3 regions of the Carnobacterium iners genome follow, and region 1 is predicted to be linked to each of the others. Evidence: a T-box and tRNA genes for the amino acid it is inferred to sense, from the RefSeq annotation. Region 1 holds a T-box; the other regions hold tRNA genes.
The links. The T-box of region 1 lies ahead of tyrS (tyrosine--tRNA ligase). A T-box ahead of a tRNA ligase gene usually reads a tRNA of that ligase, here a tRNA-Tyr.

Region 1 (5,274 bases):
AAGGGGTTCTCTTAATGATTACTTTACAAGAAAAAGCAATGAAATTCAATAACCATTTATATGTCTCTCATACAGGTGGTCGTTTATCGAGTGATTCAGGATTAATTTTAGTTGATGAATTAATGGGTACTTTTCATTTTGAAGAATTGTCAAAAAAACTCATTTCATATAATGAAAATCGTCGCTATTGGAAACACACTAACCATAAAATTTTAAAACAACTAATTCTTCAACTAATTGCTGGCTATAAAGCTGATTCGTCTGCGACTATCTTACAGTATGATCCAGTATTACAAACTCTATCACAAGAAGAGTGTTTGGCTTCTCAACCGACTATCTCTCGGTTTCTTGATCGCATTACAGACCAAACGATTAATGATTTACAAACCTTTAATCAAACATTAATTGACCAAGCGAGATTTGTTCGCAATGATATGAATATGATTATTGATTTGGATTCTACACACTCTGATACCTTCGGTATTCAGGAACAAACAGATTATAATGCCCACTATCGAACAAACGGTTATCATCCATTAGTCGCATTCGATGGATTAACGGGCGATTTTTTAAAAGCTAAACTTCGTTCAGGAAATCAATACACGTCTAAAGGAGTTAAAGAGTTTCTTGAACCGTTATTAGATCATTATAATCAAGCAGTCCCTACGGCAGATATTTTAGTGCGTGGAGATAGTGGATTTGCAACACCTGATATTTATGAGTTATGCGAAGAATATGGGTCAAACTTTGTCATTCGCCTAAAACATAATAATAATTTATACCGATTAGCAGAAGAGTTTGTGTATTACGACGATAATTATCCTTGGAATGAAAAAGAAGAATACTATTATTCCGTTTCCTATCAAGCAGCGTCTTGGTCTAAACCGCGTAGAGTATGCATTCAATCCATTCGAGAAATGGGTGAATTACTTTTCAAGCATACGTTTATTGTCACAAATTTTTCAGAAAACATTTCATCAAAACAAGTTTTTAAGACGTATAAAAAGCGTGGTGCTATGGAAAACTACATTAAAGAAGCAAAAAATGGTTTCTATTTTGATAAGACAGATAGCCCTAAATTTATTGAAAATCATGCACGTATGATGATAAGTGTCCTTGCATACAACCTAATCAATTTTTTGCGTACAACTTGTTTTGATAAAAATTATAAAGGACTTCAAATTAATACGATTCGTCTTCGCTTATTCAAAGTAGCTGGCAAACTAGTGAGTACTGCGAGAGAAATGTATCTAAAAATTTCTAGTTCGCATGTTTATCAAGCGGAGTTTTATGCCGTCTTTAATCGAATCCAAAGGATTCGGCATTATATTTAAAAACTCCTTAATTTTTTTAAAAAAAACCAATCAAAACCAAGGACCAACTATGCCCAAAATTCGTACTTTCTTAATGAGAAACCAATAAATAAATGAATTAAGTACCAAAAAGTAAAACTATTAAACGTTAATTTGAAAAAAATTTGAAAAAAGTGTGTTAATTGATTAAAAACAACAAAAAATTAAAAGTATGAATCATTCAGGCTACTAATATATTTTTAATTTTTTCACTTTTCATACCTACTTCAAGCGCCATTTTTGTATGAGTATAAGAACAGACGCTACATCCATTTACTTGCGTCACAGCAAGCATAATACGCTCCATGAAATGTGGACTTGAAAGTTCTTTTTTCTTAACCTGTACTAAATCACACATTAAAAAAAGTTAAATATATTGTTCAGTAAAACTCTGTTAAAGAGTATAATTTTTTCCCAAAGCTTTTTTTCATATCCTTACGTTTCTAACATTTTGTGTTTAATCGTCGTATCGCTTGTCTAGTATAACAAATCTTATTTTTTAAAGATAACGGACAGCACTTTCTAGTCTATCTAAACATGGTATTAACTATAATCATTCTGTATAATAAAGAAAACTACTTGAAAACGTTTTTCCAAAAAATAGATAATTTTCATTCGTTTTATAAAATCATTCTTAAGTTATCGAAAAATAGTTCTATTTACTAATATTAAGGGGGTGAGATAAATGTCTCTAGAAACAACTCTACATTTTGATGTCATTCATTATAAGGCAATTGATTTTTGCACCATTGTATTTGAGGTAGAAAAAGATGAATCAACCAATTATAGCGAAAAGACACTTGATCCTGATATCATTATTTTTAATAATCAAAAAAATCGGTTTGATAAATTAAAAGAAAATGGCCAAGTAGAAATAGAAAAAATAACTAAAGATATTTCTCAACCTAAAATACATGAACTCCTGTGAAAAGGACTAACTAAATATTAGTTAATAACTCTTAATTTTTAGATTTAACGATTATTCTGACTGTCTTTTTGATTCTTTAATGATTTTACTTATCTTAACGATAGTAGATTTTTCAAAAAAATTATTCTATCACTAAAAAAGGAAGGATAGCATGAATTTTATCCAAAGATCAATCGAACTTAAATGGCCTCTCTTGTTGTTTGAAGTTATTTTTTTAATTGCAGGGGTTGTGCTTATCGTTAGCGGAATCAAAATACGAAAAAAAAGTACCATTGTCACTATTATTAGTATCACTATAGGTATCCTTACCGCTCTACTCTTTTCCTATAGTTTACTTTGGACCCTCATATTTGGATACAATTCTTGACATCTTAGCAACAAATTACTACTGTAAAAAGTATTTTTAAATCCTATCTCTAGTCCTTGATAATACCGGTATGAGCATTGAAAACAACTTGAAAATAGATGAATCAACTGTTTCTGCATCTGATTTATCTTACAAGTCACACGAATATTGTGCCGTGCTTTTCGTTACCATGAAAGAAAAATAGGCCTAGACTTATATTATTTCCTAATTGATCTTGTCCTAAATCTATTAAAATGGTCTCTCGGATAATAATAAAACTATTCTCCAGATATCCAATAAAGTTAGTTTTCAGATAAATTAACTCACTTATAAAAATAGAATTGACAAGCCAGAATGGGTTGATTATACTAAAATCAATCTAACAGCACTATTTACATTGATTGAGCACAGTAGTAAAAAGAATGTTGTCCCCAGAAAGCTAGTGGCTGATGAAAACTAGTACAATTCTTTTTTGCGAATTACACTCATGAGTACCTTGATTAACCTCAAGCGTTTAACTGGCGTTAACAGTTTACGAGTGGTCAGCAATTATGTCTTTATAATTGTCGGCAAATTGGGTGGTAACACGAAATGATTCGTCCCGATGAAAAGGTTTATTTGACTTTTTCATTGGGATTTTTTTTATTTTTAATACTATTTTTTATAAAGGGGAGTACAACATGACAATTATCGATGAATTAATCTGGCGTGATGCCATTAACCAACAAACAGATGAAGAGGGCCTAACTAATCTAGTTAAAAACAAGAAAATTTCTTTATACTGTGGTGTTGATCCCACTGGTGACAGTATGCATATTGGTCACCTGATTCCGTTTATGATTTTAAAGAGATTCCAACTTGCTGGGCATCGTCCTGTTATTTTAATTGGCGGCGCAACGGGCACGATTGGTGATCCAAGTGGAAAGTCTGAAGAACGTGTTTTACAGACAATGGAACAAGTCCAAGAAAATGTTAGGAAACTTAGCACACAAATGGTTCGTCTTTTCGATGCTGGTGGCAGCAATGGTATTAAAATGGTAAACAATTATGACTGGACTAAAGATTTGAGTCTACTTGACTTCTTACGTGATTACGGTAAAAGTTTCAACGTCAATACGATGTTAGCTAAAGATATCGTCGCTAGTCGCTTAGAAACGGGTATTTCTTTTACAGAATTTACCTATCAAATTTTACAATCAATGGATTTTTTACACTTATATCAACATGAAGATGTGCAATTACAAATTGGTGGAGCAGATCAATGGGGAAATATTACTGCTGGTTTAGAATTCATTCGTAAACAAGAAGGTTCAAAGGCCCAAGCATATGGCCTAACAATCCCACTTATGTTAAAAGCTGATGGAACAAAATTTGGAAAAACAGCCGGTGGAGCAGTCTGGTTAGATTCTGAAAAAACAACACCTTATGAATTCTATCAATTTTGGCTAAACCAAGATGATCGTGACGTAGTAAAATATTTGAACTATTTCACGTTCTTGTCAAAAGAAGAAATTGATCACTTAGCTGAAAAAGTAGCCTCTGAGCCACACATGCGTGAAGCTCAAAAAACACTCGCACGTGAAATGACGTTATTTGTTCATGGCGAAAATACTCTAAATGATGCTGAAAAAATTACAGCAGCTCTTTTCTCTGGCGATGTAAGAACGCTAACCGCCAACCAAATTGAAGAAGGTTTTAAAAATATGCCAACTTTTGAAGCTCCTAAAGAAGAGCGAAATATTGTTGAGTGGCTGGTTGATGTTGTCGGTATTGAGCCTTCAAGACGTCAAGCACGTGAGGACATCACTAATGGTGCTCTTTCAATGAATGGTGAAAAAATTCTAAGTGTCGATACGATTGTTACCCCTGAAAATTCATTCGATGAACGCTTTATCCTAATACGCCGCGGAAAGAAAAAGTATTTCCTTGTAAAATTAGTTTAATAATAAGATGTGCTTATTATAGGCACTGCTAAAAAGGATGTAGGTGTTTTAAACTACAGTCCTTTTTGGTCTATTTAGGAGGAAAAATCATGATTCAACTCAAAGCTGTTACTCTACTAGAAGATGTTAAACTCATAGTTTTGTTGGCTAAAGAGATTTGGTATGAACATTATACGGCGATCATCGGCGCCAAACAAGTTCAGTATATGCTAGCTAACTTACAGTCTGAGATAGCTATCTTAAATGATTTAAAACAAGGAAAAGAATATGTACTTGTTGAGTCAAATCAACTCGCTATTGGATATGTTAGCTATGAATTAACAACTAACCAGCTTTTTCTTAGTAAACTGTATTTGAAAAAAAGTGAACGCGGCAAAGGCACTGGCCGTTTTGTTCTAGCTCAATTAAAAGATATTGCCAAAAAAAATAAAAAAGATGGGATTGTTTTAACTGTTAATAAAAATAATCAGGCTAGTATTTCTGTCTATAAAGCATTCGGCTTTATTTTAATAAAGGAACAACTCGTCGATATTGGAAATGGTTATGTCATGGATGATTATATTTTTTATTATTCTCTCTAACTAAAACTATTTATTAAAAAATAATCAGCAAGAAATGAGGTTTTTAGTATGAAAATAAATCGAAAAAATGATGGGTTAGCTTTAGCTAAAAAACTTCACGACAAGAAAGTTACACCGTTTGAAT
Region 2 (5,274 bases), 1.2 Mb from region 1:
TAGGCCCAAGCAACTGTTTATCAAAAACACAGGTCTCTGCTAAATCGAAAGATGACGTATAGGGGCTGACGCCTGCCCGGTGCTGGAAGGTTAAGAGGATGGGTTAGCTCTCGAGCGAAGCTCAGAATTGAAGCCCCAGTAAACGGCGGCCGTAACTATAACGGTCCTAAGGTAGCGAAATTCCTTGTCGGGTAAGTTCCGACCCGCACGAAAGGCGTAATGATTTGGGCACTGTCTCAACGAGAGACTCGGTGAAATTATAGTACCTGTGAAGATGCAGGTTACCCGCGACAGGACGGAAAGACCCCATGGAGCTTTACTGCAGTTTGATATTGAGTGTTTGTACAGCTTGTACAGGATAGGTAGGAGCCTATGAAGCCAGGACGCTAGTCTTGGTGGAGGCAATGGTGGGATACTACCCTTGCTGTATGACCACTCTAACCCTCAGCCATGATCTGGCTGGGAGACAGTGTCTGACGGGCAGTTTGACTGGGGCGGTCGCCTCCTAAAGTGTAACGGAGGCGCCCAAAGGTTCCCTCAGAATGGTTGGAAATCATTCGTAGAGTGTAAAGGCAGAAGGGAGCTTGACTGCGAGACCTACAAGTCGAGCAGGGACGAAAGTCGGGCTTAGTGATCCGGTGGTTCCGTATGGAAGGGCCATCGCTCAACGGATAAAAGCTACCCTGGGGATAACAGGCTTATCTCCCCCAAGAGTCCACATCGACGGGGAGGTTTGGCACCTCGATGTCGGCTCATCGCATCCTGGGGCTGTAGTCGGTCCCAAGGGTTGGGCTGTTCGCCCATTAAAGCGGTACGCGAGCTGGGTTCAGAACGTCGTGAGACAGTTCGGTCCCTATCCGTCGCGGGCGCAGGAAATTTGAGAGGAGCTGTCCTTAGTACGAGAGGACCGGGATGGACACACCGCTGGTGTACCAGTTGTTCTGCCAAGAGCATCGCTGGGTAGCTATGTGTGGACGGGATAAACGCTGAAAGCATCTAAGCGTGAAGCCCCCCTCAAGATGAGATTTCCCATCACGTAAGTGAGTAAGACCCCTGAGAGATGATCAGGTAGATAGGTTGGAAGTGGAAGTACAGCGATGTATGGAGCGGACCAATACTAATCGGTCGAGGACTTAACCATTTTTAAACGATGAAGAAACGGTTTTATTGTCTTATAGTTAAACACTACCCAGTTTTGAGAGAACAACGTTCTCTTATAACTAAAAGATGTGTGGTGGCGATGGCAAGAAGGTCACACCTGTTCCCATGCCGAACACAGCAGTTAAGCTTCTTAGCGCCGATGGTAGTGAAGGGTTTCCCTTTGTGAGAGTAGGACGCTGCCGCGCATCTTTATTTTTCCGCAATAGCTCAGCTGGTAGAGCGCATGACTGTTAATCATGATGTCGCAGGTTCGAATCCTGCTTGCGGAGTACATAGATATCTATGGAAATAAATGAATAGAGAGTTCTATTAGAACGACCTTGGAGAGTTGTCCGAGCGGCCGAAGGAGCATGATTGGAAATCATGTAGGCGGTGCACACTGTCTCAAGGGTTCGAATCCCTTACTCTCCGTCATCCTAGTTTGGCCCGTTGGTCAAGTGGTTAAGACACCGCCCTTTCACGGCGGTATCACGGGTTCGAATCCCGTACGGGTCATGTTGGTTACTGGAGGTTTAGCTCAGCTGGGAGAGCATCTGCCTTACAAGCAGAGGGTCGGCGGTTCGATCCCGTCAACCTCCATGTTTAAAATTTAAAGGTCTCGTGGTGTAGGGGTTAACATGTCTGCCTGTCACGCAGAAGATCGCGGGTTCGATTCCCGTCGAGACCGTTGCAACAAATTAAGGCCTGGTAGCTCAGTTGGTAGAGCACTTGATTGAAGCTCAAGGTGTCGGCAGTTCGATTCTGTCCCAGGCCACCATTTTTTAATAGCGGAGGGGTAGCGAAGTGGCTAAACGCGGCGGACTGTAAATCCGCTCCTTCGGGTTCGGCAGTTCGAATCTGCCCCCCTCCACCATTTTTTTAAAGAGTGACCTTTTTTTATAGGGATATAGTTCAATGGTAGAATTATGGTCTCCAAAACCATCGATGTGGGTTCGAATCCTACTATCCCTGTGTTGTATTTTTAAAAAAACTACCCTTTTATTATGGCGATTGTGGCGAAGTGGTTAACGCACCGGATTGTGGTTCCGGCATTCGTGGGTTCGATCCCCATCAGTCGCCTTTTTTTATTGGGCTATAGCCAAGCGGTAAGGCAAGGGACTTTGACTCCCTTATGCGTTGGTTCGAATCCAGCTAGCCCAGTTTTATTTTTTAACCAATCCAATTTAATGATGGCGGTATAGCCAAGTGGTAAGGCAGAGGTCTGCAAAACCTCCATCACCGGTTCAAATCCGGTTACCGCCTTATTCGATAGATTGATTGTTTACCTATCATGCCGACGTGGCGGAATTGGTAGACGCGCTGGACTCAAAATCCTGTGCCCGCGAGGGCGTGCCGGTTCGATTCCGGCCGTCGGTATAAAATAGACATCAAACGTTTCTGTAACGTTGCGGTGTTTTTTTTTGTGGAAAAATAAATTAATGAAGTTTTTAGGTTCTATAATCGGTTATGAAGCAAAAGGAGTATAATCCATTTAAAATGATTGATAAGCTTGTATTTCAGTGTTTAAGTACGTTATACTTGTCTTGAAAATGGTAGTAAAAAATATGAAATGAGGTATTCAATTGACTAAAATAACAGATCAGTTCGAAGCAATATTAAAACAGAAACAAATCCCTTTAGCTAAAAGAGAAATTGAAAATGGCCAAGTTTCTTATAATGGAAAATTTCAATTAACAAACGAAAAAGCTTTACCTTTTGGTATTGTATTTGATAAAGAAGACGAGAGATCAGATTATCAAATCGTATACCATCATTTAGCTTTTGTATCAAACTTTAGTAAAAAAGTAACTGTGTTAGAGTTGATTAACGAGTTAAACGAATTACAATCAGGTTATTATCGTATTTGTCTAGGTTCTGATGGCGAAATTTACATGAGATTATTAGGCAGAACCTCAACGGACGTTATGCCTCTTTATGAAATGCTAGTAACAGGTTCAACTATTGCTAAAGCTATTTTACCAAGAATTGAAGAAGTTCTTAATGACAAACAAGTAAAATAAAGACGATAAAACTTGTCTAAAGGAGATAAAAATATGACAGCTCCCAAAAGTCTATTCCATGCTGAAATGGTTAATGAAAATGGTGTCGATGGAGTAGCTTATGTAAAAAATGATGGCTTAAAAGTAAGTCTATCTAGTCCGACTTCAAGTGCTCCTGGGACAAATCCAGAAGAATTGTTGGGTCTTTCTTTAAGTACTTGTTTAAATGCTACAATTCAATCCGTATTAAAGGCTAGAGGCAAACAGAATAAGAGTAGAGTCGAAGTTCAAGTAGATTTTGTAAAAGAAACAACAAAACCTGGTTATTATTTTGATGTACTTGCTACAGCACAAATAGATGGATTAGGATTTGATGAAGTACAAAAACTTGTAGAAGTAGCAGAGCGACTTTGTCCAGTATCTAAATTATTAATGGGCAGTCAAACTGTTATTGTCAAGGCTATCGAAGGTTACACGAATTAAAAAATAAAAAACCTGTTGCTCACATCGAACACTGCTGAGCAACAGGTTTTTTTAACGGTAATTAGTAAATTGTAATGCGATTGGTAAATTAGCTTCACGTAATAGAGCCATTACTTTTTGCAAATCGTCTCTATTTTTACCAGTGACCCTAATTTGGTCGTCTTGAATTTGTGTTTTTACTTTTAGTTCAGCTTGTTTAATGAGTTGTATTATTTTTTTTGTATTTTCTTTATCAATTCCATTAACTAAATCAGCTGTTTGCCTGATATTTCCGCCAAAGGCTTTTTCAATTTTTTCGAAGTGAAGATTTTTTGAAGAAATGTCTCTTTTAACTAGTTTATTAGTCAAGATATCTTTCACTTGTTCTAATTTAAATTCGCTTTCTGAAACAATAACTAATTGATCTTTTTCTAATTTAACTTCACTAATTGTGCCTTTGAAATCAAAGCGGGTATCAATTTCTTTTTTGACCATTTGGATTGCATTTTTTACTTCTTCTAAATTTGTTTCTGAAACAATATCAAAACTAGCTTCTTTTGCCATTATTTTGCCTCCATTAAATTTATGAAATTGGTTACATTAGTTATATTGTACCATAATTTGTAGCGTGGCTAAAGATAGCATAACAAATAAAACAAAGACATAGAGTCATTTCTTTATGACTTATCAAAATCTTGTTAAACGGTACAAACAATAGTCTCAGGAGGGTACACATTGAAACAACTAAAAACACCGATTTTTTGGAAAGAGCAAGCTAAAAAAATATTTTTCGTTTTATTTGCATCTATTACAAATTCGTTTGCCTTAAATAATTTTTTGATTCCATCTCAAATATATGCTCCTGGAGTAAACGGGATATCTCAATTGCTCTCACATCTTTTTAAAAATGGATTTCAAATCACAATCGATACGGGGATATTTATATTACTTATTAATATTCCCATCGCTTTATTAGGTTGGTTTAAAATTGGTAAAGATTTCACTCTTTATAGTTTTATGACTTCTGTCTTGATTTCTTTTTTCACTATTATCTTACCTATTTCGCCATTAACAACTGATCCAATTATGAACTCACTTTTTGGAGGAGTAATTGGTGGAGCGGGTATCGGGTTTGCACTAAAGTATGGTTTCTCTACTGGAGGATTAGACATTATTTCAATGGTTTTAGCTAAAACAACTGGTCGCTCAGTTGGGAGTCTATTATTGACTATAAATGGAATGATTGTCGTTGCAGCTGGCTTTATTAACGGTTGGCAGTATGCGATGTATACCTTGCTTTCTATCTATGTTATGACCAGAGTAGTTGACATGATTCATACTAGTGATCAAAAAGTAACGGCGATGATTGTTACAAATGATCCTGATGCTTTAATCAAAGCTATTCATGCCAAACTGATACGAGGTATTACCGTTATTCCAGCTAAAGGTGGTTATACAGGACTTGATCGATCTGTTTTAATGATTGTCATTAGCAATTATGAAATGTATGATTTAGAACAAGCGGTTAAAGAAGCTGATGCAGCAGCTTTTGTTAACTTCATAGGAACAAACAAAGTAGTAGGAGAATTTTTAAGTTCGGATCAACAAAAAGCTAGAAGAACGAATCAATAAAAAAATAAAAAAGTTACTCATTATTTTATGAGTAACTTTT
Region 3 (5,274 bases), 1.5 Mb from region 1:
ATCTTCCGTTAATGGATAAACTCTAAATGGATTAGCGTAAGGAACGATAACTAATTTATTCATATCTACGCCTTCTTTTAAGCGCTCTGCTGTCGAACGTTTTGTTGCTAGTGTAGCGCCAAAACTTGCTGCTAAGGTAGGGTCATCAACTTTAATTACTGGTGGAAGGCTGTCATCTTTCATAATCCAATAAATGGCATTAATCGGTTCTTCAAATCGATCGACTCTATTTGGTGTTGAATAACGTGATTTTACAGTGCGACCATTCCCATTTCTTACATCTTCTGTTAATAGCACCTTATTATTTAGATTATCTAACGTAACAGCAACGTTCTGTACGGTTACAAAATAATCAATCTCTTCATGATCTGAAGGATAATCTTGTGTTTTATCAAAATAAGCTGGTTCTAATGCAATAGACGATCCGTCTGTTAATGAGATTATAAACGCATCATCGTGTAAAACCTCAATAGGATATTTACCATTATGCTTAGCGTGTGTCAATGTTGATTTGCCTGAACCGGATAGACCAAAAAAAGCTGATACATAATTTGTGTCATTAGGTAATGTGAATTTCTTTTGTCCTCCATGACAAGAAGCAAAACCAATTTTATGAGCTGTACCCCAGGCTAAAGTAAGTGTAGCTTTTTTTAATTCTCCAAAATAATTAAGACCCAAGATAACAGCTGTATTATGATCGGTATCGAAATAAGCTAACCCAAGTGGGTAGTCAGGATGTTTCCAGTAAGGATCAGAATAGATGAAAATATCACCTGCATCTATCTCATGTGAATTAGAATACATGTCATCATAAAAATCATTCGTTATTTGAAAATTTAACAACCAAGAATATAAATTATTTTCTTGCCCTTTCGGAACAGAGAGATGAGCTTTTATCATAAACTCTTTATCTAAACCAACATATGCACTTGCTTTATATCGTTCAGTTAAAGACCCTTGGTAAACAGCCTCTCTAGCGATTGAAGCCAATTTAACGTCCTCTTCTTTATTATTTCCTACTATTCTTCTTGCAACTGCTGTTCTACCAACAATAGCTCCACCATTTTCTACTAAAACTTTAGCAGCGTCTGGAAGACCTAATTTTTCTGGATACTTTACTAATAAATCTGTCACTATTGTACCTGGAGAATTCAAAGCTAACTTATACGCTTTACTTGTACTTATTACTTTTTTCACATTATTTCCGTACATAGCTGTCTCAACGACTGATCTTAAAGATGAAAAAATAGTGTTATCTTTTCTTATTTCTGATTTTTGAAAAGTTTCTTTAGTTGACATTTAATCCACTCCCTTATAAATAGTTGACATAATGTATCTCTATTTGATAGAAAAATGAAACGAATATCCTCCTCCTTACTAGATTACCACTGTTCATACTTACTTTAAAGCGCTTTCAATTACTACACTTATCATATCAAAAAAGACCGTTAGTTTACAATAAAAAGATACAATCATTTACTAGTGCAAAATTATACGTAAAAAGACACCAAAACATTAAGATAACTTAACGTTTTGGTGTCTTTTTTATACCGACGGCCGGAATCGAACCGGCACGCCCTCGCGGGCACAGGATTTTGAGTCCAGCGCGTCTACCAATTCCGCCACGTCGGCATGATAGGTAAACAATCAATCTATCGAATAAGGCGGTAACCGGATTTGAACCGGTGATGGAGGTTTTGCAGACCTCTGCCTTACCACTTGGCTATACCGCCATCATTAAATTGGATTGGTTAAAAAATAAAACTGGGCTAGCTGGATTCGAACCAACGCATAAGGGAGTCAAAGTCCCTTGCCTTACCGCTTGGCTATAGCCCAATAAAAAAAGGCGACTGATGGGGATCGAACCCACGAATGCCGGAACCACAATCCGGTGCGTTAACCACTTCGCCACAATCGCCATAATAAAAGGGTAGTTTTTTTAAAAATACAACACAGGGATAGTAGGATTCGAACCCACATCGATGGTTTTGGAGACCATAATTCTACCATTGAACTATATCCCTATAAAAAAAGGTCACTCTTTAAAAAAATGGTGGAGGGGGGCAGATTCGAACTGCCGAACCCGAAGGAGCGGATTTACAGTCCGCCGCGTTTAGCCACTTCGCTACCCCTCCGCTATTAAAAAATGGTGGCCTGGGACAGAATCGAACTGCCGACACCTTGAGCTTCAATCAAGTGCTCTACCAACTGAGCTACCAGGCCTTAATTTGTTGCAACGGTCTCGACGGGAATCGAACCCGCGATCTTCTGCGTGACAGGCAGACATGTTAACCCCTACACCACGAGACCTTTAAATTTTAAACATGGAGGTTGACGGGATCGAACCGCCGACCCTCTGCTTGTAAGGCAGATGCTCTCCCAGCTGAGCTAAACCTCCAGTAACCAACATGACCCGTACGGGATTCGAACCCGTGATACCGCCGTGAAAGGGCGGTGTCTTAACCACTTGACCAACGGGCCAAACTAGGATGACGGAGAGTAAGGGATTCGAACCCTTGAGACAGTGTGCACCGCCTACATGATTTCCAATCATGCTCCTTCGGCCGCTCGGACAACTCTCCAAGGTCGTTCTAATAGAACTCTCTATTCATTTATTTCCATAGATATCTATGTACTCCGCAAGCAGGATTCGAACCTGCGACATCATGATTAACAGTCATGCGCTCTACCAGCTGAGCTATTGCGGAAAAATAAAGATGCGCGGCAGCGTCCTACTCTCACAAAGGGAAACCCTTCACTACCATCGGCGCTAAGAAGCTTAACTGCTGTGTTCGGCATGGGAACAGGTGTGACCTTCTTGCCATCGCCACCACACATCTTTTAGTTATAAGAGAACGTTGTTCTCTCAAAACTGGATAGTGTTTAACTATAAGACAATAAAACTGTTTCTTCATCGTTTAAAAATGGTTAAGTCCTCGACCGATTAGTATTGGTCCGCTCCATACATCGCTGTACTTCCACTTCCAACCTATCTACCTGATCATCTCTCAGGGGTCTTACTCACTTACGTGATGGGAAATCTCATCTTGAGGGGGGCTTCACGCTTAGATGCTTTCAGCGTTTATCCCGTCCACACATAGCTACCCAGCGATGCTCTTGGCAGAACAACTGGTACACCAGCGGTGTGTCCATCCCGGTCCTCTCGTACTAAGGACAGCTCCTCTCAAATTTCCTGCGCCCGCGACGGATAGGGACCGAACTGTCTCACGACGTTCTGAACCCAGCTCGCGTACCGCTTTAATGGGCGAACAGCCCAACCCTTGGGACCGACTACAGCCCCAGGATGCGATGAGCCGACATCGAGGTGCCAAACCTCCCCGTCGATGTGGACTCTTGGGGGAGATAAGCCTGTTATCCCCAGGGTAGCTTTTATCCGTTGAGCGATGGCCCTTCCATACGGAACCACCGGATCACTAAGCCCGACTTTCGTCCCTGCTCGACTTGTAGGTCTCGCAGTCAAGCTCCCTTCTGCCTTTACACTCTACGAATGATTTCCAACCATTCTGAGGGAACCTTTGGGCGCCTCCGTTACACTTTAGGAGGCGACCGCCCCAGTCAAACTGCCCGTCAGACACTGTCTCCCAGCCAGATCATGGCTGAGGGTTAGAGTGGTCATACAGCAAGGGTAGTATCCCACCATTGCCTCCACCAAGACTAGCGTCCTGGCTTCATAGGCTCCTACCTATCCTGTACAAGCTGTACAAACACTCAATATCAAACTGCAGTAAAGCTCCATGGGGTCTTTCCGTCCTGTCGCGGGTAACCTGCATCTTCACAGGTACTATAATTTCACCGAGTCTCTCGTTGAGACAGTGCCCAAATCATTACGCCTTTCGTGCGGGTCGGAACTTACCCGACAAGGAATTTCGCTACCTTAGGACCGTTATAGTTACGGCCGCCGTTTACTGGGGCTTCAATTCTGAGCTTCGCTCGAGAGCTAACCCATCCTCTTAACCTTCCAGCACCGGGCAGGCGTCAGCCCCTATACGTCATCTTTCGATTTAGCAGAGACCTGTGTTTTTGATAAACAGTTGCTTGGGCCTATTCACTGCGGCTGACCAATTGGTCAGCACCCCTTCTCCCGAAGTTACGGGGTCATTTTGCCGAGTTCCTTAACGAGAGTTCGCTCGCACACCTTAGGATTCTCTCCTCGACTACCTGTGTCGGTTTGCGGTACGGGCAGATTGTTTCTAACTAGAAGCTTTTCTTGACAGTGTGACATCGGGAACTTCGATACTTAATTTCTCTCCCCATCACAACTTGTCCTTAATAGAGGCAAGCATTTGACTCACCTCAAGACTTGTTGCTTGGACGCACATATCCAACAGTGCGTATTCCTTAGCCTACCGTGTCCCTCCATTGTTCAAACAAAACAAACTGGTACAGGAATCTCAACCTGTTGTCCATCGTCTACGCCTATCGGCCTCGACTTAGGTCCCGACTAACCCTGGGAGGACGAGCCTTCCCCAGGAAACCTTAGTCATTCGGTGGACGGGATTCTCACCCGTCTTTCGCTACTCATACCGGCATTCTCACTTCTAAGCGCTCCACCAGTCCTCACGGTCTAGCTTCGACGCCCTTAGAACGCTCTCCTACCATAGAACCTAAGTTCTATCCACAGCTTCGGTGTTATGTTTAGCCCCGGTAAATTTTCGGCGCAGGGTCACTCGACTAGTGAGCTATTACGCACTCTTTAAATGATGGCTGCTTCTGAGCCAACATCCTAGTTGTCTAAGCAACCCCACATCCTTTTCCACTTAACATAAACTTTGGGACCTTAGCTGGTGGTCTGGGCTGTTTCCCTCTCGACTACGGATCTTATCACTCGTAGTCTGACTCCCGGATATAAATCAATGGCATTCGGAGTTTATCTGAATTCGGTAACCCGAGAAGGGCCCCTAGTCCAAACAGTTGCTCTACCTCCATGATTCTAATTCCGAGGCTAGCCCTAAAGCTATTTCGGAGAGAACCAGCTATCTCCAAGTTCGATTGGAATTTCTCCGCTACCCACACCTCATCCCCGCATTTTTCAACATACGTGGGTTCGGTCCTCCAGTGCGTATTACCGCACCTTCAACCTGGACATGGGTAGATCACTTGGTTTCGGGTCTACGACCACATACTCATTCGCCCTATTCAGACTCGCTTTCGCTACGGCTCCGTCTCATCAACTTAACCTCGCATGGGATCGTAACTCGCCGGTTCATTCTACAAAAGGCACGCTATCACCCATTAACGGGCTCTAACTACTTG

Region 2: it has a tRNA-Tyr gene. The T-box ahead of tyrS (tyrosine--tRNA ligase) is inferred to sense a tRNA for this amino acid. The anticodon was not compared.
Region 3: it has a tRNA-Tyr gene. The T-box ahead of tyrS (tyrosine--tRNA ligase) is inferred to sense a tRNA for this amino acid. The anticodon was not compared.

Annotation. Positions count from the first base shown of each region.
Region 1 covers NZ_FXBJ01000002.1:551,230-556,503, forward strand. The annotation lists gene B9Y54_RS02875 (IS1380 family transposase) at 15-1,334, shown strand; gene B9Y54_RS12445 (carboxymuconolactone decarboxylase family protein) at 1,534-1,710, opposite strand; gene B9Y54_RS02885 (hypothetical protein) at 2,038-2,280, shown strand; T-box leader at 3,015-3,233, shown strand; gene tyrS (tyrosine--tRNA ligase) at 3,307-4,569, shown strand; gene B9Y54_RS02900 (GNAT family N-acetyltransferase) at 4,659-5,150, shown strand; gene B9Y54_RS02905 (amidase) at 5,199-5,274, shown strand, end outside.
Region 2 covers NZ_FXBJ01000002.1:1,794,087-1,799,360, forward strand. The annotation lists rRNA gene B9Y54_RS08570 (23S ribosomal RNA) at 1-1,141, shown strand, start outside; rRNA gene rrf (5S ribosomal RNA) at 1,231-1,346, shown strand; tRNA gene B9Y54_RS08580 (tRNA-Asn) at 1,358-1,430, shown strand; tRNA gene B9Y54_RS08585 (tRNA-Ser) at 1,484-1,572, shown strand; tRNA gene B9Y54_RS08590 (tRNA-Glu) at 1,585-1,656, shown strand; tRNA gene B9Y54_RS08595 (tRNA-Val) at 1,668-1,740, shown strand; tRNA gene B9Y54_RS08600 (tRNA-Asp) at 1,756-1,828, shown strand; tRNA gene B9Y54_RS08605 (tRNA-Phe) at 1,843-1,918, shown strand; tRNA gene B9Y54_RS08610 (tRNA-Tyr) at 1,931-2,014, shown strand; tRNA gene B9Y54_RS08615 (tRNA-Trp) at 2,042-2,112, shown strand; tRNA gene B9Y54_RS08620 (tRNA-His) at 2,148-2,220, shown strand; tRNA gene B9Y54_RS08625 (tRNA-Gln) at 2,230-2,301, shown strand; tRNA gene B9Y54_RS08630 (tRNA-Cys) at 2,333-2,403, shown strand; tRNA gene B9Y54_RS08635 (tRNA-Leu) at 2,434-2,517, shown strand; gene B9Y54_RS08640 (hypothetical protein) at 2,724-3,161, shown strand; gene B9Y54_RS08645 (OsmC family protein) at 3,195-3,623, shown strand; gene B9Y54_RS08650 (YajQ family cyclic di-GMP-binding protein) at 3,675-4,166, opposite strand; gene B9Y54_RS08655 (YitT family protein) at 4,338-5,234, shown strand.
Region 3 covers NZ_FXBJ01000002.1:2,097,048-2,102,321, forward strand. The annotation lists gene B9Y54_RS10000 (phosphoenolpyruvate carboxykinase (ATP)) at 1-1,299, opposite strand, end outside; tRNA gene B9Y54_RS10005 (tRNA-Leu) at 1,549-1,632, opposite strand; tRNA gene B9Y54_RS10010 (tRNA-Cys) at 1,663-1,733, opposite strand; tRNA gene B9Y54_RS10015 (tRNA-Gln) at 1,765-1,836, opposite strand; tRNA gene B9Y54_RS10020 (tRNA-His) at 1,846-1,918, opposite strand; tRNA gene B9Y54_RS10025 (tRNA-Trp) at 1,954-2,024, opposite strand; tRNA gene B9Y54_RS10030 (tRNA-Tyr) at 2,052-2,135, opposite strand; tRNA gene B9Y54_RS10035 (tRNA-Phe) at 2,148-2,223, opposite strand; tRNA gene B9Y54_RS10040 (tRNA-Asp) at 2,238-2,310, opposite strand; tRNA gene B9Y54_RS10045 (tRNA-Val) at 2,326-2,398, opposite strand; tRNA gene B9Y54_RS10050 (tRNA-Glu) at 2,410-2,481, opposite strand; tRNA gene B9Y54_RS10055 (tRNA-Ser) at 2,494-2,582, opposite strand; tRNA gene B9Y54_RS10060 (tRNA-Asn) at 2,636-2,708, opposite strand; rRNA gene rrf (5S ribosomal RNA) at 2,720-2,835, opposite strand; rRNA gene B9Y54_RS10070 (23S ribosomal RNA) at 2,925-5,274, opposite strand, start outside.